4 regions of the Paenibacillus sp. V4I5 genome follow, and region 2 is predicted to be linked to each of the others. Evidence: a T-box and tRNA genes for the amino acid it is inferred to sense, from the RefSeq annotation. Region 2 holds a T-box; the other regions hold tRNA genes.
What was found. The T-box of region 2 lies ahead of QFZ78_RS31115 (valine--tRNA ligase). A T-box ahead of a tRNA ligase gene usually reads a tRNA of that ligase, here a tRNA-Val.

Region 1 (5,683 bases), 450 kb from region 2:
CAGCTAAGGTCCCCAAGTGTGTGTTAAGTGGGAAAGGATGTGGAGTTGCACAGACAACCAGGATGTTGGCTTAGAAGCAGCCACCATTGAAAGAGTGCGTAATAGCTCACTGGTCGAGTGACTCTGCGCCGAAAATGTAACGGGGCTAAACACGCCACCGAAGCTATGGCTTGCACAATGTGCATGGGTAGGGGAGCGTTGTATGTACGTAGAATTCTGACCGTAAGGACAGGTGGAGCGCATACAAGTGAGAATGCCGGTATAAGTAACGAAAAGATCAGTGAGAATCTGATCCGCCGAAAACCTAAGGGTTCCTGAGGAAGGCTCGTCCGCTCAGGGTAAGTCGGGACCTAAGGCGAGGCCGAAAGGCGTAGTCGATGGACAACAGGTGGAAATTCCTGTACCACCGTAGCCGTTATGAGCAATGGAGTGACGCAGAAGGATAGTGACGCGAGCTGATGGATGCTCGTCCAAGCAGTGAGGCTGATGTGTAGGCAAATCCGCACATCGTAAGGCTGGGCTGTGATGGGGAGGGAAATTTAAGTACCGAAGGTCATGAGTTCACACTGCCAAGAAAAGCTTCTAGCCAGGCGAAGGTGCCCGTACCGCAAACCGACACAGGTGGGTGAGAAGAGAATTCTAAGGCGCGCGGAAGAACTCTCGTTAAGGAACTCGGCAAAATGACCCCGTAACTTCGGGAGAAGGGGTGCCTCGGTAGGGTGAATAGCCCGAGGGGGCCGCAGTGAAAAGGCCCAAGCGACTGTTTAGCAAAAACACAGGTCTGTGCGAAGCCGCAAGGCGAAGTATACGGGCTGACGCCTGCCCGGTGCTGGAAGGTTAAGAGGAGTGGTTAGGGACCTCGGTTCCGAAGCTATGAATTGAAGCCCCAGTAAACGGCGGCCGTAACTATAACGGTCCTAAGGTAGCGAAATTCCTTGTCAGGTAAATTCTGACCCGCACGAATGGCGTAACGACTTGGGCGCTGTCTCAACGAGAGATCCGGTGAAATTTTAATACCTGTGAAGATGCAGGTTACCCGCGACAAGACGGAAAGACCCCATGGAGCTTTACTGCAGCTTGATATTGGACTTTGGTACGATCTGTACAGGATAGGTGGGAGCCTTTGAAGCCTGAGCGCCAGCTTGGGTGGAGGCATCGTTGGGATACCACCCTGATCGTATCGGAGTTCTAACCTGGTACCGTGATCCGGTATGGGGACAGTGTCAGGTGGGCAGTTTGACTGGGGCGGTCGCCTCCTAAAATGTAACGGAGGCGTTTAAAGGTTCCCTCAGAATGGTTGGAAATCATTCGCAGAGTGCAAAGGCATAAGGGAGCTTGACTGCGAGACCTACAAGTCGAGCAGGGACGAAAGTCGGACTTAGTGATCCGGTGGTACCGAATGGAAGGGCCATCGCTCAACGGATAAAAGCTACCCTGGGGATAACAGGCTTATCTCCCCCAAGAGTCCACATCGACGGGGAGGTTTGGCACCTCGATGTCGGCTCATCGCATCCTGGGGCTGAAGTAGGTCCCAAGGGTTGGGCTGTTCGCCCATTAAAGCGGTACGCGAGCTGGGTTCAGAACGTCGTGAGACAGTTCGGTCCCTATCTGTCGCGGGCGTAGGAAATTTGAGAGGAGCTGTCCTTAGTACGAGAGGACCGGGATGGACGTACCGCTGGTGTACCAGTTGTCTCGCCAGAGGCATCGCTGGGTAGCTATGTACGGAGGGGATAAGCGCTGAAAGCATCTAAGCGCGAAGCCCCCCTCAAGATGAGATTTCCCAGTATGTAAGACCCCTTGTAGACGACGAGGTTGATAGGTTCGAGGTGGAAGTGCAGCAATGCATGCAGCTGACGAATACTAATCGGTCGAGGGCTTAACCAATAAACCTAAAATTCTAACTTTACGCAAGTTTCGTATCTAGTTTTCAAGGCGCAAACACGCTTTGACTGTTTGGTGATGATGGCGGAGGGGACCCACGCGTTCCCATCTCGAACACGACCGTTAAGCCCTCCAGCGTCGATGGTACTTGAACCGCAGGGTTCTGGGAGAGTAGAACGTTGCCAAGCAGTACCCACTAGTTGGGTATTTTTTTTGCCGCCTCTTTTGCGTGGAAGTAAGGCCCGTTGGTCAAGTGGTTAAGACACCTCCCTTTCACGGAGGTAACAGGGGTTCGAGTCCCCTACGGGTCATTAATAATCCCCACAAGGGCATATTTCTCATGAACGCTTAGCTCAGCTGGGAGAGCACTACCTTGACAGGGTAGGGGTCGGCGGTTCGATCCCGTCAGCGTTCACCATATCATGTACATTCTGGAGCTGTGGTGTAGTGGCCTAACATGCCTGCCTGTCACGCAGGAGACCGCGGGTTCGAATCCCGTCAGCTCCGCCATTTACACCAAAAAGTGATCATCAAGCATGGCTCGGTAGCTCAGTCGGTAGAGCAGAGGACTGAAAATCCTCGTGTCGGCGGTTCGATTCCGTCCCGAGCCACCACTTTACCCCAAAAAGTGAAGTATAGTAGGTTTCCGATTACTTTTCGGGGACCCCATAACTAAATAAGCCGTTGTAGCTCAACTGGTAGAGCAACTGACTTGTAATCAGTAGGTTGGGGGTTCAAGTCCTCTCGACGGCACCACAGTACCCAAAAAAGCGAAGCGTTGTAATAACGCCGAGTACTTTTCGGACTCAGCAAGACTTATTCATATGGCGGTCGTGGCGAAGGGGTTAACGCACTGGTTTGTGGATCCAGCATTCGCGGGTTCAAGTCCCGTCGTCCGCCCATTTTTTCAAAACTCATGTCTTACATGAGTCATTAGCTCAGTTGGTAGAGCACCTGACTTTTAATCAGGGTGTCGTAGGTTCGAATCCTACATGACTCACTTGCCTTATTTACAGCATGCGCGTATGGCGGAATTGGCAGACGCACTAGACTTAGGATCTAGCGGGCGACCGTGGGGGTTCAAGTCCCTCTACGCGCATTCCAAAGTGACGAACTGGATTGTAGTATAGTTACTTCCAGTTCGGAGCTTTCAATTAAGCCGGAGTGGCGGAATCGGCAGACGCACAGGACTTAAAATCCTGCGGTAGGTGACTACCGTACCGGTTCAAGTCCGGTCTTCGGCATTATCATCTTAACTGCAGGCGCGCCTTAACACATCAAGGTGCGCCGTATAAGCCGGCGTGGCGGAATGGCAGACGCGCTCGACTCAAAATCGAGTTCTAACGAGTGGAGGTTCGAGTCCTCTCGCCGGTATCGCATTATAAAGTAAAGTGGTTGAACAGGAAGCTTTCCTGATCATCCACTTTTTTTGTCGTTTAATCACTAAATAGGATTTCGACAAGGGCAGTCCCTTTGATCACGAGGAGCCTTAGGTGACTGTCTATTTTTGCAGGTGCGTCACTTGGTGGTACTGCATTCTGAAAAGTTTTGGCTTAGTGCCCGTATAGCCGAACGTTTTTTTCATACATAAGGCAATATAATTGATGTGGAAATGGAGTGCTTCTGCTAACTCATAATGAGATCAATCAGATGGTAGCCAAAGAATTTCTAAGTGAGAAGGGGATGTGTTTGTCGATATGGCGGAGAATGGTGCGGTAGATATAAACATGGTCGGATATAAGCGGTATGACGCCATTTTAATGGACTTGCAAATGCCTGTGATGGACGGATATGAGGCTACGCATCAAATCATAAAGATAGGCTACAAAGTTCCACCCATTATCGCTATGACGGCTGATGCGGTGAAGGGCGTTAAGGAGCAAGTGCTTGAAGCAGGAAGTAAGGCTTATATAACAAAGCCCTTTGAACCCATTGAGCTGTTCAGTGTGGGGAAATAAAACGGAATTATATCATCGAATTTTACGGCTATTTGTGCAAAATCATGCAGAAACAGCTGTAGAAATTCGAGAGCCGCTTCAAGCAGACGACATCAAGAAAGCTATATTGCTGGTTCATACGCTGAAAGGGATTGCTTCTAATATTGGGGCGATAGATCTTTCCAGCTCGGCCTATGTCTTGCAGGTTGCAATGGATGAAACAATTCTTGATTCACAAAGTAACTATGAACAGCTGGAATCTAAGCTGACAGAAGTTAATCGCAAATTAGAAGGGGTTTTAGCAGCGATAGATAACTATATGAGGTAGCATAAAAGAGGCAGCGAGTGGGGTTACATTCGTTTGCCTTTTTTCATGTTTCTCGGTTCTAATTTTAAAATAAAATTTCATATTTTAAATTTATATTGAAATATTATTTTGTTATTCCTATAATAATAGGTATTCAGTTAGCTTTGTAAACACTTACATTAATAAATTTGATAGCTTTACGAGGGGAGTTAGTAAACGATATGAATATGAGCGGGAGCCAGATAGACCTTAATGCATTGACACTTCGGCAAAAAATCGGTCAGATGATCCTCTGTGGTTTTGAAGGCACGGGTATGACGGAAGACTTGGAGAGCTTTATTGAACAAAACCATATAGGCGGGGTCATTTACTTCGCTCGTAATGTAAAGGATACCCAGCAAGTTGCTCAGTTATCCGAGCAGCTCCAGCAAGTTGCAAAGAGATCTCAGAATCTACCGTTATGGATATCGATCGATCAAGAGGGCGGCATGGTGGCTCGCTTGACTGAGGGCGTGGCGCTAATGCCAGGGCAGATGGCAATAGCTGCGGGAGCTCTTGAAGCAACTGACGGTTCAAAATCTGCTTATGAGTCGTCCTTCATTTCAGGGCAGGAACTTCGAACGCTGGGCGTTAATATGAACTTCGCACCTGTTCTGGATGTGAATAATAATCCGGATAATCCCGTTATCGGCGTTCGATCATTCGGGGAGTCTCCGGAACTTGTCGCTAAATTTGGTCGTCAGTCGATGCAAGGTTATCAGGATGCTGGGGTCGTTGCAACAGCCAAGCATTTCCCGGGTCATGGTGATACGAACGTGGATTCACATCTGGATTTACCAACGGTCGAGCATTCGGAAGCGCGTATTCGTGCGGTTGAAATAGTGCCTTTCGTTGAATCGATTAAGAACGGCGTGGATGCTATTATGTCAGCGCACATTTATTTCCCCGCTTTGGAATCGGCTAAGCTGCCTGTTACTCTTTCGAAGTCGGTACTTACTGGATTGCTCCGTGAAGAGCTCGGCTTTGAGGGAGTTATCATGACCGATTGCATGGAAATGAACGCGATCTCCGAGCATTACGGCACAGCGCCGGCGGCTGTCATGGCGGTCGAAGCGGGGGCTGATCTCGTGCTGATCAGCCACAGCCGCGACCGCCAGCTCGCGGCCATCACCGCGCTGGAGCGCGCGGTGCAAGAAGGGCGGATTACCGAAGCGCGTATTGACGCTTCGGTCGCCCGTTTACTCGCGCTCAAGGAGCGGCGCGGCTTGTTTGAAGCGCGGCCGAGTGCGGCGGCCGCGGATGAGGTTGGGACCGCGGCGCACCGCGCGGTCGCCCAGCGCCTCAGCGAGGCGAGCATCACGCTCGTCAAAGACGAGCAGAAGCTGCTCCCGCTGAAGCGGGTGAAGACGCTCGCGATCACCGTGGCCGCAGCTGTTTCGTCGGGTGTCGACGAAACATATGCGGGCCCCGCGAGCTTGGGGGCTGCGCTGGCCGAGCACGGCCTGGTCGTGCTCGATCGCGTGCTGCCGCTGCCGGAGGTGGCAGCGAGCAGCGATGG
Region 2 (5,683 bases):
CTTGAGGGTTTCGTAATCAGCTCATCGTTGTATACCATCTCGGAGGAAGCTCCGCCATCCAAGAAGCCTGCATTAATGACGCCATCTGCGAGAAAAAGATCCTGAACTTCTTTAAGCGTCGCGCCTACACTGTGCGTTTGTCGGCCGTCGATCACGATGAAGATAACCGTTCCGTCGGCTTTTTGTCCCACAGCTGTACGAGGTGCGCGTCCCCAGCCTCCGTCACCGCTAGTAATAAGCGGTTTTCCGTTAGCAATAACACGCGGATAGAAGGATACGGCGTCAGTGACACCAAGTTTAAGCAAGTCGTCAATCGCATATTTCCCGATAATGAGTGTGCCTTCTTTGGTGAATCCAACAATCTGTTGAGGAATGCTGCCTTCTTGGTCTGTATAAAGAATTTCTCCGCCGGACATAATAACACCAATTGGCGCAAATCCGTTTCCAAGTCCGTCTGGATCGTTGAAGCCTCCACCATTTACGCCCGCGACAGCGCCAGTGCGCTCTACCATGGCTGTGATTCTTTCCCCTTCACCTTGCTTAGCGGGTACTATTACACGAATTGTTCGTGGGTCATAGACATACATTTTTTTGCCTTTCCAAAACTGACCAGAAATATCTTCGACTTTCACGAGACTTTCTGTGGAACGATTTTTGTTGAATTGAACCGCTCGCAAATCTTGTTTTTCAACAGAGTTGATTTCGGTCAAATTTTGCACCTCGAGAACCATCTGATCTCTACGCTCTGCACCAACGAAAATCCAAGCCCAATCACGATGCTGCGTCGTAATAACGGTTTTAGCCAAATATTCGCGTATATATTCTCCAGGTGTGGTTAGAAATAAGAAGCTTGAACTAAGAAAAGTACAAACAGCAATAACGAGAAAAGTGCGTTTCAGCCAACTATAACTCCGAAAATGCTCTAATATTGAACTACCCAAGGTTGTTCCTCTCCTGCTCTATTAATCTATTTGGAATTTAATATTTAATAAGTAATGTCGAAAAAAAACAATACAAGATTTATATTATCATATTTTTGTATGCAATTGTTAATGGTAATTGTTAAAATAAAGTGTACATAATCCCTATTTTCTTAAGGAGTAATGAATTCTATGAAACGATATTACTTTTTTGATTTTCCAATAGATCTAATGGCAGTTGTTTTTGTGTTTCTACTATTTTTGCTCGTCATCTATTTATCTTTTCGTAAAGGAACACTTACATGACAGAGTGGAAGCGCAGCGGTGAATGGTTGGAACTCCCCGTTCCAAATCCGTTATGGAAACCTCTTAAACCAGGGGCAATAGAAGAATTAGCAGCTAAACTGCCAGTTCCTAGAAAGTACTTTCTTCGACTCGCCTCTCAAGGCCTTATTCGGATTCAGGATGACAAAATTCGACTTCATGCGTTTCCTGAAGAGAAGGCTGCTTTCAAACCTGAGCCTTATGATCTTGGCATTTTGTATGAGGACGACTTTTGCCTTGTTGTTAATAAACCGGCAGGCATGTCTGTTCATCCAGCAGAAGCAGGACAAAGCGGTACATTGGCTTCTGCGGTAGCCTTCTATTTTGAATCCACTGGCCAGGCTTGCGGGGTTCGGCATATACATCGTTTAGATCAAGATACGACCGGAGCTGTACTTTATGCCAAAAATGAGTGGGCGCATGTGCTTCTTGATGAGGCAATGCGCGATAAACGGATTGATAGACGCTATGTGGCGCTAGCTGAAGGCGTATTCCGAGTAAAACAAGGATCGATAGATGAACCTATTGGTAAAGATCGTTATATCTCAGGCAAGCGGAGAGTTTCACCTAGCGGCGATCAAGCGGTAACGCATTATCGGGTTTTACAGCAAATGAAGAAAGCAGCCTTCGTGGAATTGGAACTAGAAACAGGGAGAACCCATCAAATTAGGGTCCATCTTAGTCACTTAGGCCACCCATTAGTAGGGGATTCCCTTTATGGGGGTTCATCGCGGTTGTTTCATCGACAAGCCCTGCATGGAGAGAGGCTTTTGTTCGATCATCCTGTTACTCAAAAGCAGGTCATCGTGCATGCTCCTCTACCGCAAGATTTCAATCTTTTACTAGAAGAAGTTTCAGTCCTGTAAAAATGTAGTCATGCCTAGCCCTTCCCACCCATATACTTTTAGAGACAAACAAGTAAATGGCCAAACAATCCGAATGCTGTCCAGCATCTGGATTTGATGGAAGGGAGGATTAATTCGGTGTCTGAACAACAACCAGGTTTAAGATTCGATATCTATGAACGCGTTCATTTGCAAGAAGATTTGGCGGGGATACAAGAATTAAATGATGTAGAATTGCTTCCTCATATTCAGGTAATTACTTTGGATGATCAGGCAATCCTGAAAGGAAACTTGCTGCTCACGGGCAATTATTTCAGTGAAGAAGGAAGTACCCCCAGATCACTAGAGCACCTGATTCCAGTCGAGATCACATTACCTTTAAATCGCATTCATCGTGTGGAAGATATTCAGGTTGAGATTGAAAATTTTGATATTGATCTTTTATCGGCCAGAAGTCTGAACGTTACAGGTGTTCTTTCCCTGCAAGGCGTCGAAATTGTTTCGGTTCCGCTGGAGAGCTGGCAGGAAGAAGAGGAAGTTACTTTCGTTCATGAGGTTAACATCCCAAGGTTCGAGCCGCCTATGACCTATCAGCCACAGCCCGAACAGGAACCACTGGCAGTTCCAACCATACGAGAACCCGTAAATGTAGCGTCTTATTCTGATGCTCTTCCTAATGTGGCTCCCATTCAAGAGGCTGGTTCTGACGATGGTCTAGTTGTAGTGGAGATTGAACAAACCGAATTAAAGGTGACACCCCATCAAGAAAGCACGGTGGTTACGGAAGACAAGAAAGAACTCAAAGTCGCCTTTGGCAAAAAGGCGGATGAGGCTGTGGACATCAACCCGTACGGTATTAAATCGCTTCTTTCTAAGGCAGGCTCGTATCTCACCGATAAGAGGAATGCAGAAGCGGAAGCGCAAGCTGCGCTTGCGGAAGAGACGCGAATAGATGCCGTGGAGTGGAAGCGGCTATTTCTTCAAAGCAACACAGGAACGCAAGAGTTTAGGAAACTAAAAATGTGCATTGTTCAGAAAGAAGATACGTTGGATTCGATTGCCAAACGGTATCAACTCAACCCGCGTGAGCTTCAACTTCTGAATCGTATGAATGATCAGGAAATTTCAGTTGGGCAGGTTATTTATCTGCCTAGATAAATAACAGATACATAGGCAAGAGCCTTTGGCTGCTTATAGCGGCTGGGGGCTCTTATTCATTTTCGTAACATCTTTCGGAAGCAAGCATATTTTATGCATAAAAGGTAATACTGGAATGATATATTGACTCTATTTCAAATGTTCGATATCATATGATATAAACCATTTTGAGTAATATTGGAAACGTTGATAGGGAGTAGTAGGCGGTAAGCCCTTCAGAGAGTGGAACTGGTAGCGCTGAAAGGTTCCATAGGAAGCAACCGAACGAAGTCGCCCTGGAGTTGTGAGTGTGATTGTATGCGCCCGTTTATGCGGTGAGCAGCATTAGCATTCGCCGGCCGCAGCCGTTATCTGTTTGAGAGCCACGCGCTTCTTTTGAAGCTGCGCGGAATGAAGGTGGTACCACGGAAGCAAGCCTTTCGTCCTTTGCGGGCGGAGGGCTTTTTTTGTTTGAATGGACGCCGATGTAAGATGACTTACAGGCCTTATAAGCCTGTTTAACAGAGATAATAGTAATGGAGGTAATCTTATGACTGAAGCTAATGAGACCAAAGAACAATTGCAAATGCCTACTACGTACGATCCAAAAGAAGCTGAGCGCAAGTGGTACGATTACTGGATTAAAAATGAATTTTTCAAAGCGGGCACCCGTCCTGATGCAGAAACCTACACCATTGTGATTCCGCCTCCGAACGTAACAGGTATGCTGCATATCGGGCATGCGCTTGATTTTACACTGCAGGATATTTTAATTCGTACCAAAAGGATGCAGGGTTATGACGCACTATGGCTGCCTGGATCTGATCATGCGGGTATTGCTACCCAAACAAGGGTAGAGCAAAAGCTCCGCGAGCAAGGACAATCACGTTATGATCTCGGACGCGAGAAGTTCTTGGAGAAGGTGTGGGAGTGGAAAGAGCTATATGCGAATACAATTCGTGAGCAATGGGCCAAAATGGGCTTCTCGTTGGACTATTCGCGTGAGCGATTCACCTTGGATGAGGGCTTATCACAAGCTGTTCGTGAAGTATTCGTAAGTCTTTATGAGAAAGGCCTCATCTATCGCGGGAATTATATTATTAACTGGGATCCAGCGGCTCGTACAGCGCTATCTGACATTGAGGTAGAATATAAAGAGGTGCAAGGCGCCCTCTATCACTTAGAATACAAAACAACCGACGGAACAGGTTCAATCGTTGTTGCCACAACACGTCCTGAGACGATGCTTGGCGATACAGCGGTTGCTGTTCATCCGAAGGATGAGCGCTACCAGCATCTCATCGGCAAAACGCTGCTTCTCCCGATCGTGAATCGCGAGATTCCGATCATTGCGGATGATTATGTTGAAAAAGAGTTCGGAAGCGGCGCCGTAAAAATTACACCGGCTCACGATCCGAATGACTTCGAAGTCGGGAAGCGTCACGACCTACCGCAAATTCTGGTTATGGACGAAACCGGCACGATGAACGCGAATGCGGGTCCTTACCAGGGGAAAGATCGTTTTGAATGCCGCAAGCAAATTGTCGCTGACTTGAAGGAGCAAGGTGTTCTTATCAAAATAGAGGAACACGTTCATCAAGTAGGTCATAGCGAGCGCAGCGGCGCAGTGATCGAGCCTTATTTATCAACGCAATGGTTTGTGAAAATGCAGCCGCTTGCTGATCAAGCGATTGATGCACAAAAAACAGGTAAAGGTGTTAACTTCGTTCCGGATCGTTTCGAGAAAATTTACTTAAACTGGATTGAAAACGTGCGTGATTGGTGTATTTCCCGTCAGTTGTGGTGGGGACATCGCATTCCTGCCTGGCACTGCGCGGATTGTGGCCAAATCACGGTAACACGTGAGGATGCTACGGCTTGCTCGCACTGCCAAAGCACGAATTTGAACCAAGACAACGATGTGCTTGATACATGGTTTAGTTCCGCATTGTGGCCGTTCTCTACACTTGGCTGGCCGAATGAGACTGAGGATATGAAGCGTTTCTATCCGACGAATGTACTGGTTACCGGCTATGACATCATTTATTTCTGGGTAGCAAGGATGATCTTCACCGCACTTGAATTTACGGATCAAATTCCGTTTAAAGATGTATTGATGCATGGTCTCGTACGGGATTCCGAAGGCCGCAAAATGTCAAAATCTCTTGGCAATGGAGTCGATCCGCTTGAAGTAATCGAGAAATACGGCGCTGATGCTATGCGCTATATGATTTCGACGAGCAGCACACCGGGGCAAGATCTACGTTTCCGTTGGGAACGTGTGGAGCAGGCGCGGAATTTTGCGAATAAGATCTGGAATGCATCTCGCTTTGCTTTAATGAATCTCGAAGGTGTAACCGCAGCAGATATTGATCTTACAGGTCAACTAGGCACGGCAGACCGCTGGATTCTGCACCGTCTGAATGAAACTGTTCGTGACGTGACTCGTCTCATCGA
Region 3 (5,683 bases), 1.5 Mb from region 2:
TCGTAAGGCTGGGCTGTGATGGGGAGGGAAATTTAAGTACCGAAGGTCATGAGTTCACACTGCCAAGAAAAGCTTCTAGCCAGGCGAAGGTGCCCGTACCGCAAACCGACACAGGTGGGTGAGAAGAGAATTCTAAGGCGCGCGGAAGAACTCTCGTTAAGGAACTCGGCAAAATGACCCCGTAACTTCGGGAGAAGGGGTGCCTCGGTAGGGTGAATAGCCCGAGGGGGCCGCAGTGAAAAGGCCCAAGCGACTGTTTAGCAAAAACACAGGTCTGTGCGAAGCCGCAAGGCGAAGTATACGGGCTGACGCCTGCCCGGTGCTGGAAGGTTAAGAGGAGTGGTTAGGGCGCAAGCCCGAAGCTATGAATTGAAGCCCCAGTAAACGGCGGCCGTAACTATAACGGTCCTAAGGTAGCGAAATTCCTTGTCAGGTAAATTCTGACCCGCACGAATGGCGTAACGACTTGGGCGCTGTCTCAACGAGAGATCCGGTGAAATTTTAATACCTGTGAAGATGCAGGTTACCCGCGACAAGACGGAAAGACCCCATGGAGCTTTACTGCAGCTTGATATTGGACTTTGGTACGATCTGTACAGGATAGGTGGGAGCCTTTGAAGCCTGAGCGCCAGCTTGGGTGGAGGCATCGTTGGGATACCACCCTGATCGTATCGGAGTTCTAACCTAGTACCGTGATCCGGTATGGGGACAGTGTCAGGTGGGCAGTTTGACTGGGGCGGTCGCCTCCTAAAATGTAACGGAGGCGTTTAAAGGTTCCCTCAGAATGGTTGGAAATCATTCGCAGAGTGCAAAGGCATAAGGGAGCTTGACTGCGAGACCTACAAGTCGAGCAGGGACGAAAGTCGGACTTAGTGATCCGGTGGTACCGAATGGAAGGGCCATCGCTCAACGGATAAAAGCTACCCTGGGGATAACAGGCTTATCTCCCCCAAGAGTCCACATCGACGGGGAGGTTTGGCACCTCGATGTCGGCTCATCGCATCCTGGGGCTGAAGTAGGTCCCAAGGGTTGGGCTGTTCGCCCATTAAAGCGGTACGCGAGCTGGGTTCAGAACGTCGTGAGACAGTTCGGTCCCTATCTGTCGCGGGCGTAGGAAATTTGAGAGGAGCTGTCCTTAGTACGAGAGGACCGGGATGGACGTACCGCTGGTGTACCAGTTGTCTCGCCAGAGGCATCGCTGGGTAGCTATGTACGGAGGGGATAAGCGCTGAAAGCATCTAAGCGCGAAGCCCCCCTCAAGATGAGATTTCCCAGTATGTAAGACCCCTTGTAGACGACGAGGTTGATAGGTTCGAGGTGGAAGTGCAGCAATGCATGCAGCTGACGAATACTAATCGGTCGAGGGCTTAACCAATAAACCTAAGATGAATTACTTTACGCAAGTTTCGTATCTAGTTTTCAGGGAATAATATTTCCTGAGTGTATATATATCTTGGAGAGATACCCAAGTGGCTATAAGGGGACCCTCTGCTAAGGGGTTAGACTGCGTAAGTGGTGCGAGGGTTCGAATCCCTCTCTCTCCGCCAGTTTCCAAATATATATACCTTTTATGTGGCGGCGTAGCTCAGCTGGCTAGAGCGTACGGTTCATACCCGTAAGGTCGGGGGTTCGAGCCCCTCTGCCGCTATCATAAAACCAATCCAGTCGGAGGCTTAGCTCAGCTGGGAGAGCATCTGCCTTACAAGCAGAGGGTCGGCGGTTCGATCCCGTCAGCCTCCACCATTTTTATCTTTATGCCGTTGTAGCTCAACTGGTAGAGCAACTGACTTGTAATCAGTAGGTTGGGGGTTCAAGTCCTCTCGACGGCACCATTTATAGTTTGGAGCTGTGGTGTAGTGGCCTAACATGCCTGCCTGTCACGCAGGAGACCGCGGGTTCGAATCCCGTCAGCTCCGCCATTTATTTTTTTTAGTAAATTAGGACAAGCTAAAGACAATTACATAAGGCTCGGTAGCTCAGTCGGTAGAGCAGAGGACTGAAAATCCTCGTGTCGGCGGTTCGATTCCGTCCCGAGCCATTGAGATGGTTGTGCTGCAACAATGCAGCATGGTTATCTCTCATCTGGAGGCTTAGTGAAGTGGCTAAACACGGCAGACTGTAAATCTGCTCTCTTCGAGTTCGGTGGTTCGAATCCATCAGCCTCCATTTTACCTTGAGTCATTAGCTCAGTTGGTAGAGCACCTGACTTTTAATCAGGGTGTCGTAGGTTCGAATCCTACATGACTCACTTTTATAAGTAAACGTTGAAGGCCGCGAGGTCTTTTTTTGTTTTATATAATCTCCAAAAGGCAGAGTTCGCCCCTTACATAAAGAAAAAGCATCCATAAGCAGGATGCTTTTTTCTATTTCAACTTGTCTGCAACGGACTTCATTTTTTGCTTCATAGAGGCCGGTTTGTCACGGCGATCGTCGATTTTGATAGATGTCGAGACTCGCTCTGCACCATTCGTAAAAGGGACTTCGTGGACGGCTCGAATGACTTCAAGCAATCGATCTATGGGACCCTCTAGAATGGTACCCATAGGTGTCATTTCAAAAGCGATATCGGAATGTTTCTCTAGTTCTTTGTGCAGATCTGCAACATAACCGCTAAGACTGGTGGTAGCTGTTCCTATAGGGATAATGGTGAATTCTGCGATAGCCATGGAGGTCACTTCTCCTTTCATTGTCTAAAGCTCTCTTCCATTGTAGATGAGTAACTACAGGCAATGCAATTCACCATGAAGCTAGCTTGCCAATTAAGAGCTAGCAAGTTCAATAATATAATCGGCAGTTCTAGCTGCAAGCGCCATGACCGTGTTGGTGGGATTCCCTCCACTGGAGGTTACGAAGAGACTCGCATCGCAAATGAACAAATTCGGGATGTCGTGGCTTTGACCGTAAGAATTGACGACGGAGGTAGCTGGATTATTCCCCATGCGGCAGCCGCCCATGAGATGCTGTGTATCAGATACCACGTAGGCAACCTCGCCTCCGGCTGCTTTGAGGATAAGTTTCATATTCTCTACAGCGTGATCGATTAATTTAAGATCGTTATCTCCATAATTGAAGGTCACGGAGGCACGAGGCATTCCGTTTTCATCTTTTTCAGCGGATAAGGAGATATGGTTGTCCCATTGTGGTAGCACTTCACCAACCATGGTTAAACGTCCATAATAGTTGTAATCCAGCATGATTTGCCTAAGCTGTGGCCCCCAGACGGGCTCGTGAGACGCTTTGCTGATCCCTTGAGCCATATCTATAGGTCTCGAGCCATGAGAATGAATCGTATAGCCACGTGCGAAGCCTCTGTGCGGATCAGTTTCATAGAAATCTTGTGTAGAGGCTAACACAGGTGTGCCTTTGTACAATCGAACCTCTTGCTCAAATTTGGCGTAGACATCATTACTGCTATGCGTCATAATCGAACGGCCTACCCAGCCGCTGGAATTCGCTAGACCGTCAGGAAATTGAGGAGTAGCTGAGTGAAGCAGCAGGCGAGGGGTCTCGACAACATGAGCGCATAAAATAACCGTTTTGGCACGTTGGCGGTAGGTGGTTCCCTGGTTAACAAAGAGAACACCATTAACATGTCCCTGTGTATCGACTTCAATTTGTGTAACCATACAATTAGGAAGAATTTCGGCCCCGGCTTGAACGGCCTTAGGAATATGAACGATCAAGGTACTAAACTTGGCATTCGGCATACAGCCTTCGATACAGAAGCCACGATTGGTACATGGAGGACGACCTTCAAAAGGAGCAGATAGAATAGCAAGCGGTGTAACCGCGGATTGAATACCAAGTGCTTCGCAGCCCTTTTGAAATAAATAAGCATTAGGACTTAGGGGGTCGCGCTCTGGATAAGGGTAAGGCCCATTGAAATTTCCCCAGGGGAAATGTTTCGGTCCGGAAACAGCTATTTCTTTTTCGATTCTACTATAGTAGGGCTCAAGATCTTTGTAGTGAATGGGCCAATCTTCACCTACGCCGTCAATGGACTTTGTTTTGAAATCTGATTCATGGAAGCGTAAAAAAACACCGGTAAAGTTCTGCGTCCCGCCGCCTATTCCCCTACCCGAATGGTGGCTCCCCATTCCAAATGGTTCTGTCCCATCAACAATACGAGTATCCTCCCATGCTAAACTCCGCATACTCAGCTCGTCACTAGCGAAATCCTTCTGAGGATCCCGCCAAGGGCCAGCATCGAGTACAACAACACTTAGGCCGGCTTCACTCAACTCTTTGGCTAGTACACCGCCTGCTGCACCTGCACCTACAATTACGATATCGACAGCATCATGTTCATGTCTCCACTTCATGGCTTCCTCACTGCCTCCCAAGGATCAAGTTGGCCAGGGTCTGCTCTCACATATCCACGAGGATAGGCAGGGCCGCCAAAACCGATCTCCGACCAAACTAAAGGATGTGAGTAATAGGCCTCTACACTTAATTGAAGGAGTTTATGAAACAGTGCTTTTTGTGGAATGCCCTCCCACGCTTCTGTTAGAGGGTAGCTAGCATCGCTGATTTGGCGCATGATTTGCTTTTGAGCAGCTTCGTCTAATTGGAAGAAAGGTCGGCTATCGGCTATCCATCCAGCCTCGTCAATAGCTTTAAGTCCCTGACGCAAGAGTTTTTGAAGAGGGGGGACATTGACCTTGCGCTGTCCTTCCCCTTTATTTTCTGCTAACGTTTGATCAATATGAGTAAGAATCGCTTGAATAATATCTCCTCGATGATCATCCATCAGCAAAGCGCACCAAACCCGTAATGTTTCCGCTTCTACTGGCGTTAAAAAACGGTGCGAATGTTCACGCTGAAGTCGGGAGGTCACAATAGACCGTGTATGGGAATCCCATTCCTTTTGTTCATCCATGACGTTGTAGGTCGGATAATAGGTATGATTCTTCATGGTAAGTCAACCTCCATAAATAGCTGTAAGACCAAAAATGCTAATGACTGAAAATAGTAAAGGCATCATCACTGGCGGCCCCGTAAGAAAATTACGTAATGCTAAGCCGCCTACCCGTTTCTGAACACCCTTGATGTGAAAAATAAAGCCGATTATTCCTTGAATGACACCAAGCCAGAAGCAGATATGGGTCACTATATACCAGCCTTTGCTATTTAGCAGTGTACTGATGATGGAGACGAAACTAATAACAAGAGCCAGGATAACCGGACCCCACATAAATTTGTTATGAAAGTTTTGTCGATAATGCGATAAGGTCACCTGGACCCATATGAAGAGATAGGTTACTCCAACCAAGAAAATGATGACACGATCTAACGACCACTGACTCCAAACCATTTGTCTGAACCTCCTATAGGATGAAATCACCCCAGTACAATTATTTCCAAATTAACAAAGATTATGAGTTTGTTTTAATTAACCAAATTTGCCAAGCTCCTCATGATCTAAATTAAACCAATGATATATTTGGCAAACTTACCAATGGTATGCCTGAAAGGAAATAATTTAGGAATGAAAGACTTTTCATTACCATGGTAACCTTGTACAAGGAAGTGAGAACTTTCCCATTTCTACAAATAACATGATGCTGGAGGAAATATTTATGATAAAGAGTCTTGCACACCGTACTTTGGGGCTTACAGCGGCGATAACCATTGCATTATCTGCTGTTACAGCAGTTTCTGCTTACGCGGCTAATGATGATAT
Region 4 (5,683 bases), 760 kb from region 2:
CCTTGATCTTAGTTGCCAGCACTTTGGGTGGGCACTCTAAGATGACTGCCGGTGACAAACCGGAGGAAGGTGGGGATGACGTCAAATCATCATGCCCCTTATGACCTGGGCTACACACGTACTACAATGGTCGGTACAACGGGAAGCGAAGCCGCGAGGTGGAGCCAATCCTTATAAGCCGATCTCAGTTCGGATTGCAGGCTGCAACTCGCCTGCATGAAGTCGGAATTGCTAGTAATCGCGGATCAGCATGCCGCGGTGAATACGTTCCCGGGTCTTGTACACACCGCCCGTCACACCACGAGAGTTTACAACACCCGAAGTCGGTGGGGTAACCCGCAAGGGAGCCAGCCGCCGAAGGTGGGGTAGATGATTGGGGTGAAGTCGTAACAAGGTAGCCGTATCGGAAGGTGCGGCTGGATCACCTCCTTTCTATGGAGACTCGGTCTTGATAAGACCAGTCAAGTGTGCTTAGCACACAAACCGCTTACTCACTCGTGTTCAGTTTTGAAAGAGCAATCTTTCAAAAGCATCGCAGTTGTTCCTTGAAAACTAGATAACGAAACAAAACGTAAAGTAAGAACTTAGGTTGTGTTAACCTTCGGGTTGCACAAAAATCTTAAACTCTTTCCAATAGGAGAGACTTTTGCTTAGCGCAAAAGATCCCTATAAATGGTTAAGCTAGAAAGAGCACACGGAGGATGCCTAGGCACTAGGAGCCGAAGAAGGACGTGGCGAACGACGAAATGCCTCGGGGAGCCGTAAGCAGGCTTTGATCCGGGGATGTCCGAATGGGGGAACCCAGCTGTGGTAATGCGCAGTTACTCTATTGTGAATACATAGCAATAGTAGAGGCATACCCAGGGAACTGAAACATCTAAGTACCTGGAGGAAAAGAAAACAAAAGTGATTCCGTCAGTAGCGGCGAGCGAAAGCGGAATAGCCCAAACCAAGGAGCTTGCTCCTTGGGGTTGTAGGACCTCGTTGTGGGGTTAGTTCGGTAGGCGAAGAGATCTGGAAAGGTCCGGCATAGAAGGTAAAAGCCCTGTAGCCAAAATCGAACGAAACCCCTAGAGGTATCCTGAGTACGGCGGGTCACGTGAAACCCCGTCGGAATCCGGCAGGACCATCTGCCAAGGCTAAATACTCCCTAGTGACCGATAGTGAAGCAGTACCGTGAGGGAAAGGTGAAAAGCACCGCGGAAGCGGAGTGAAAAAGAACCTGAAACCGTGTGCTTACAAGAAGTCAGAGCCCTCTATATGGGTGATGGCGTGCCTTTTGTAGAATGAACCGGCGAGTTACGTTCCCGTGCGAGGTTAAGTTGAAAAGACGGAGCCGCAGCGAAAGCGAGTCTGAATAGGGCGCTTTAGTACGTGGACGTAGACCCGAAACCGTGTGATCTACCCCTGTCCAGGGTGAAGGTGAGGTAACACTCACTGGAGGCCCGAACCCACGCATGTTGAAAAATGCGGGGATGAGGTGGGGGTAGCGGAGAAATTCCAATCGAACTCGGAGATAGCTGGTTCTCCCCGAAATAGCTTTAGGGCTAGCCTCGGATGTTGAGTTGTGGAGGTAAAGCACTGATTGGGTGCGGGGCCCGCCAAGGGTTACCAAGTCCAGTCAAACTCTGAATGCCACAAACTTAAATCCGGGAGTCAGACAGTGAGTGCTAAGATCCATTGTCAAAAGGGAAACAGCCCAGACCATCAGCTAAGGTCCCCAAGTGTGTGTTAAGTGGGAAAGGATGTGGAGTTGCACAGACAACCAGGATGTTGGCTTAGAAGCAGCCACCATTGAAAGAGTGCGTAATAGCTCACTGGTCGAGTGACTCTGCGCCGAAAATGTAACGGGGCTAAACACGCCACCGAAGCTATGGCTTGCACTTTAGTGCATGGGTAGGGGAGCGTTGTATGTACGTAGAATTCTGACCGTAAGGACAGGTGGAGCGCATACAAGTGAGAATGCCGGTATAAGTAACGAAAAGATCAGTGAGAATCTGATCCGCCGAAAACCTAAGGGTTCCTGAGGAAGGCTCGTCCGCTCAGGGTAAGTCGGGACCTAAGGCGAGGCCGAAAGGCGTAGTCGATGGACAACAGGTGGAAATTCCTGTACCACCGTAGCCGTTATGAGCAATGGAGTGACGCAGAAGGATAGTGACGCGAGCTGATGGATGCTCGTCCAAGCAGTGAGGCTGATGTGTAGGCAAATCCGCACATCGTTAAGGCTGGGCTGTGATGGGGAGGGAAATTTAAGTACCGAAGGTCATGAGTTCACACTGCCAAGAAAAGCTTCTAGCCAGGCGAAGGTGCCCGTACCGCAAACCGACACAGGTGGGTGAGAAGAGAATTCTAAGGCGCGCGGAAGAACTCTCGTTAAGGAACTCGGCAAAATGACCCCGTAACTTCGGGAGAAGGGGTGCCTCGGTAGGGTGAATAGCCCGAGGGGGCCGCAGTGAAAAGGCCCAAGCGACTGTTTAGCAAAAACACAGGTCTGTGCGAAGCCGCAAGGCGAAGTATACGGGCTGACGCCTGCCCGGTGCTGGAAGGTTAAGAGGAGTGGTTAGGGCGCAAGCCCGAAGCTATGAATTGAAGCCCCAGTAAACGGCGGCCGTAACTATAACGGTCCTAAGGTAGCGAAATTCCTTGTCAGGTAAATTCTGACCCGCACGAATGGCGTAACGACTTGGGCGCTGTCTCAACGAGAGATCCGGTGAAATTTTAATACCTGTGAAGATGCAGGTTACCCGCGACAAGACGGAAAGACCCCATGGAGCTTTACTGCAGCTTGATATTGGACTTTGGTACGATCTGTACAGGATAGGTGGGAGCCTTTGAAGCCTGAGCGCCAGCTTGGGTGGAGGCATCGTTGGGATACCACCCTGATCGTATCGGAGTTCTAACCTAGTACCGTGATCCGGTATGGGGACAGTGTCAGGTGGGCAGTTTGACTGGGGCGGTCGCCTCCTAAAATGTAACGGAGGCGTTTAAAGGTTCCCTCAGAATGGTTGGAAATCATTCGCAGAGTGCAAAGGCATAAGGGAGCTTGACTGCGAGACCTACAAGTCGAGCAGGGACGAAAGTCGGACTTAGTGATCCGGTGGTACCGAATGGAAGGGCCATCGCTCAACGGATAAAAGCTACCCTGGGGATAACAGGCTTATCTCCCCCAAGAGTCCACATCGACGGGGAGGTTTGGCACCTCGATGTCGGCTCATCGCATCCTGGGGCTGAAGTAGGTCCCAAGGGTTGGGCTGTTCGCCCATTAAAGCGGTACGCGAGCTGGGTTCAGAACGTCGTGAGACAGTTCGGTCCCTATCTGTCGCGGGCGTAGGAAATTTGAGAGGAGCTGTCCTTAGTACGAGAGGACCGGGATGGACGTACCGCTGGTGTACCAGTTGTCTCGCCAGAGGCATCGCTGGGTAGCTATGTACGGAGGGGATAAGCGCTGAAAGCATCTAAGCGCGAAGCCCCCCTCAAGATGAGATTTCCCAGTATGTAAGACCCCTTGTAGACGACGAGGTTGATAGGTTCGAGGTGGAAGTGCAGCAATGCATGCAGCTGACGAATACTAATCGGTCGAGGGCTTAACCAATAAACCTAAAATTCTAACTTTACGCAAGTTTCGTATCTAGTTTTCAAGGCGCAAACACGCTTTGACTGTTTGGTGATGATGGCGGAGGGGACCCACGCGTTCCCATCTCGAACACGACCGTTAAGCCCTCCAGCGTCGATGGTACTTGAACCGCAGGGTTCTGGGAGAGTAGAACGTTGCCAAGCAGTTTTCCCTGATAGCTCAGTTGGTAGAGCACTCGACTGTTAATCGAGTTGTCACAGGTTCGAGTCCTGTTCGGGGAGCCATTTTTTATAACATACCAGGCTTTTCATGGAGAGGTGTCCGAGCTGGCCGAAGGAGCACGATTGGAAATCGTGTAGGCGTCACAAGCGTCTCGAGGGTTCGAATCCCTCTCTCTCCGCCACCAATAAACTTTTACATAAGAAAAGCCTGTTTACGAGGCCCGTTGGTCAAGTGGTTAAGACACCTCCCTTTCACGGAGGTAACAGGGGTTCGAGTCCCCTACGGGTCACCATCTATATTCTAGTTATATCCCATGGAGGCTTAGCTCAGCTGGGAGAGCATCTGCCTTACAAGCAGAGGGTCGGCGGTTCGATCCCGTCAGCCTCCACCATTTTACCTTAAAAAGTGTAACGCATTAGCTAAACATTTTTCGGGGATAATAAAATATCATGCTAGTAATGTCGCGGGGTGGAGCAGCCCGGTAGCTCGTCGGGCTCATAACCCGAAGGCCGCAGGTTCAAATCCTGCCCCCGCAACCAACCTCTTATATAAGGAGAGACTTTTGATATTATCAAAAAGATCCCTATATTAGATGTCTTACATAGTGTGGAGCTGTGGTGTAGTGGCCCAACATGCCTGCCTGTCACGCAGGAGACCGCGGGTTCGAATCCCGTCAGCTCCGCCATTTTTTTTATTTATGTCCATGAGTCATTAGCTCAGTTGGTAGAGCACCTGACTTTTAATCAGGGTGTCGTAGGTTCGAATCCTACATGACTCAGTATTTATGGGGAGCTTTAGACCTAGTCTAAAGTTCTCTGTTTCGCGGTCATGGCGGAATTGGCAGACGCGCACGGTTCAGGTCCGTGTGGGCTAACCCCCCGTGGAGGTTCGAGTCCTCTTGACCGCATTATCGGTAAAGAAGAGTAGGTTGCTAATAAGCGCCTTCTCTTCTTTTTATTTTCTCCATCTACTAGAGATAACACTTCTTGTATACTTATATATGCTAATTTGTTATTATTATGAGAGTATTGTTTGGTTTACAAAATCAACACGAGTGTCGGATACTGATTTGGAGTGATAGCTTTGACAAAAACGAATAAAATTACCATGCAGGAGATCGCGGATCGAGTTGGTGTATCTAAATATGCAGTATCGAAAGCATTGTCCGGGAAATCTGGCATTAGTGCAGTAACGAGAGAAAAAATTTTTGAAATCGCTTCCCAATTAGGATATCTGAACCAGAAAACGATTAAAAAAATTCAGAGTCAGTCCACTTCGGAGCAAAGTGATAAAATCGTTTGTATTCTAATTCCGAACATTCGCAGCCAGAATAAAGAGTCCGGCTATTGGGGGAAAGTACTAGACGGCATCTCCAAAACACTTGAATCTGAAGGAATAGGCTCGATTATTGTCTCAGATGACAATCCTAGAAACTTTAATCTGGTTATGAAACCAGAGGGTCTGTTAGGGGTCATTGGTGTTGGGCTTGTATCAACGCCGATGCTGATGGAGCTAAGAAGTAAGGCAATCCCCTTTGTAATGGTCGATCATGAAGATGAGATGATTGAATCGGACACTATTTTCATGAATAATGTGGATATTATGCGCAAGCTTACTAATTTTTTGATTGGCAAGGGTCACACCCGTATCCAATTCATCGGCAATTTGCGTTATTCGCGAAGTTTTTTTGACCGTTGGATAGGGTTCAGGTCTATCATGGAGGAGAATGAACTGCCTTATTTGCATAGAAGTCATGCGTTGTTAAATGTGATACCTTCTTTGAGAGAAGAAAATACGAATTTGCTGCTGACAGGTTTGCAGTCCATCCCGGCTAGTGAGTTTCCTACAGCATTCGTGAGCGCGAATGATCAAATTGCCGTGCTAGTG

Region 1: it has a tRNA-Val gene. The T-box ahead of QFZ78_RS31115 (valine--tRNA ligase) is inferred to sense a tRNA for this amino acid. The anticodon was not compared.
Region 3: it has a tRNA-Val gene. The T-box ahead of QFZ78_RS31115 (valine--tRNA ligase) is inferred to sense a tRNA for this amino acid. The anticodon was not compared.
Region 4: it has a tRNA-Val gene. The T-box ahead of QFZ78_RS31115 (valine--tRNA ligase) is inferred to sense a tRNA for this amino acid. The anticodon was not compared.

The regions. Positions count from the first base shown of each region.
Region 1 is NZ_JAUSZB010000002.1:5,891,568-5,897,250, forward strand. It holds rRNA gene QFZ78_RS28860 (23S ribosomal RNA) at 1-1,884, shown strand, start outside; rRNA gene rrf (5S ribosomal RNA) at 1,953-2,069, shown strand; tRNA gene QFZ78_RS28870 (tRNA-Glu) at 2,121-2,192, shown strand; tRNA gene QFZ78_RS28875 (tRNA-Val) at 2,224-2,299, shown strand; tRNA gene QFZ78_RS28880 (tRNA-Asp) at 2,315-2,391, shown strand; tRNA gene QFZ78_RS28885 (tRNA-Phe) at 2,420-2,495, shown strand; tRNA gene QFZ78_RS28890 (tRNA-Thr) at 2,562-2,637, shown strand; tRNA gene QFZ78_RS28895 (tRNA-His) at 2,709-2,781, shown strand; tRNA gene QFZ78_RS28900 (tRNA-Lys) at 2,809-2,881, shown strand; tRNA gene QFZ78_RS28905 (tRNA-Leu) at 2,901-2,980, shown strand; tRNA gene QFZ78_RS28910 (tRNA-Leu) at 3,040-3,125, shown strand; tRNA gene QFZ78_RS28915 (tRNA-Leu) at 3,177-3,255, shown strand; gene QFZ78_RS28920 (response regulator) at 3,579-3,839, shown strand; gene QFZ78_RS28925 (Hpt domain-containing protein) at 3,826-4,146, shown strand; gene QFZ78_RS28930 (anhydro-N-acetylmuramic acid kinase) at 4,353-5,683, shown strand, end outside.
Region 2 is NZ_JAUSZB010000002.1:6,340,924-6,346,606, forward strand. It holds gene QFZ78_RS31100 (phosphodiester glycosidase family protein) at 1-941, opposite strand, end outside; gene QFZ78_RS31105 (RluA family pseudouridine synthase) at 1,223-2,110, shown strand; partial or broken gene QFZ78_RS38790 (LysM peptidoglycan-binding domain-containing protein) at 2,207-2,581, shown strand; T-box leader at 3,425-3,677, shown strand; gene QFZ78_RS31115 (valine--tRNA ligase) at 3,777-5,683, shown strand, end outside.
Region 3 is NZ_JAUSZB010000002.1:4,871,214-4,876,896, forward strand. It holds rRNA gene QFZ78_RS24215 (23S ribosomal RNA) at 1-1,375, shown strand, start outside; tRNA gene QFZ78_RS24220 (tRNA-Ser) at 1,456-1,547, shown strand; tRNA gene QFZ78_RS24225 (tRNA-Met) at 1,575-1,648, shown strand; tRNA gene QFZ78_RS24230 (tRNA-Val) at 1,668-1,743, shown strand; tRNA gene QFZ78_RS24235 (tRNA-Thr) at 1,757-1,832, shown strand; tRNA gene QFZ78_RS24240 (tRNA-Asp) at 1,843-1,919, shown strand; tRNA gene QFZ78_RS24245 (tRNA-Phe) at 1,966-2,038, shown strand; tRNA gene QFZ78_RS24250 (tRNA-Tyr) at 2,085-2,166, shown strand; tRNA gene QFZ78_RS24255 (tRNA-Lys) at 2,176-2,248, shown strand; gene QFZ78_RS24260 (MTH1187 family thiamine-binding protein) at 2,364-2,666, opposite strand; gene QFZ78_RS24265 (GMC family oxidoreductase) at 2,760-4,322, opposite strand; gene QFZ78_RS24270 (gluconate 2-dehydrogenase subunit 3 family protein) at 4,319-4,915, opposite strand; gene QFZ78_RS24275 (hypothetical protein) at 4,922-5,314, opposite strand; gene QFZ78_RS24280 (NlpC/P60 family protein) at 5,580-5,683, shown strand, end outside.
Region 4 is NZ_JAUSZB010000002.1:5,579,815-5,585,497, forward strand. It holds rRNA gene QFZ78_RS27480 (16S ribosomal RNA) at 1-432, shown strand, start outside; rRNA gene QFZ78_RS27485 (23S ribosomal RNA) at 675-3,592, shown strand; rRNA gene rrf (5S ribosomal RNA) at 3,661-3,777, shown strand; tRNA gene QFZ78_RS27495 (tRNA-Asn) at 3,783-3,858, shown strand; tRNA gene QFZ78_RS27500 (tRNA-Ser) at 3,886-3,977, shown strand; tRNA gene QFZ78_RS27505 (tRNA-Glu) at 4,014-4,088, shown strand; tRNA gene QFZ78_RS27510 (tRNA-Val) at 4,112-4,187, shown strand; tRNA gene QFZ78_RS27515 (tRNA-Met) at 4,259-4,335, shown strand; tRNA gene QFZ78_RS27520 (tRNA-Asp) at 4,405-4,481, shown strand; tRNA gene QFZ78_RS27525 (tRNA-Lys) at 4,502-4,574, shown strand; tRNA gene QFZ78_RS27530 (tRNA-Leu) at 4,619-4,703, shown strand; gene QFZ78_RS27535 (LacI family DNA-binding transcriptional regulator) at 4,880-5,683, shown strand, end outside.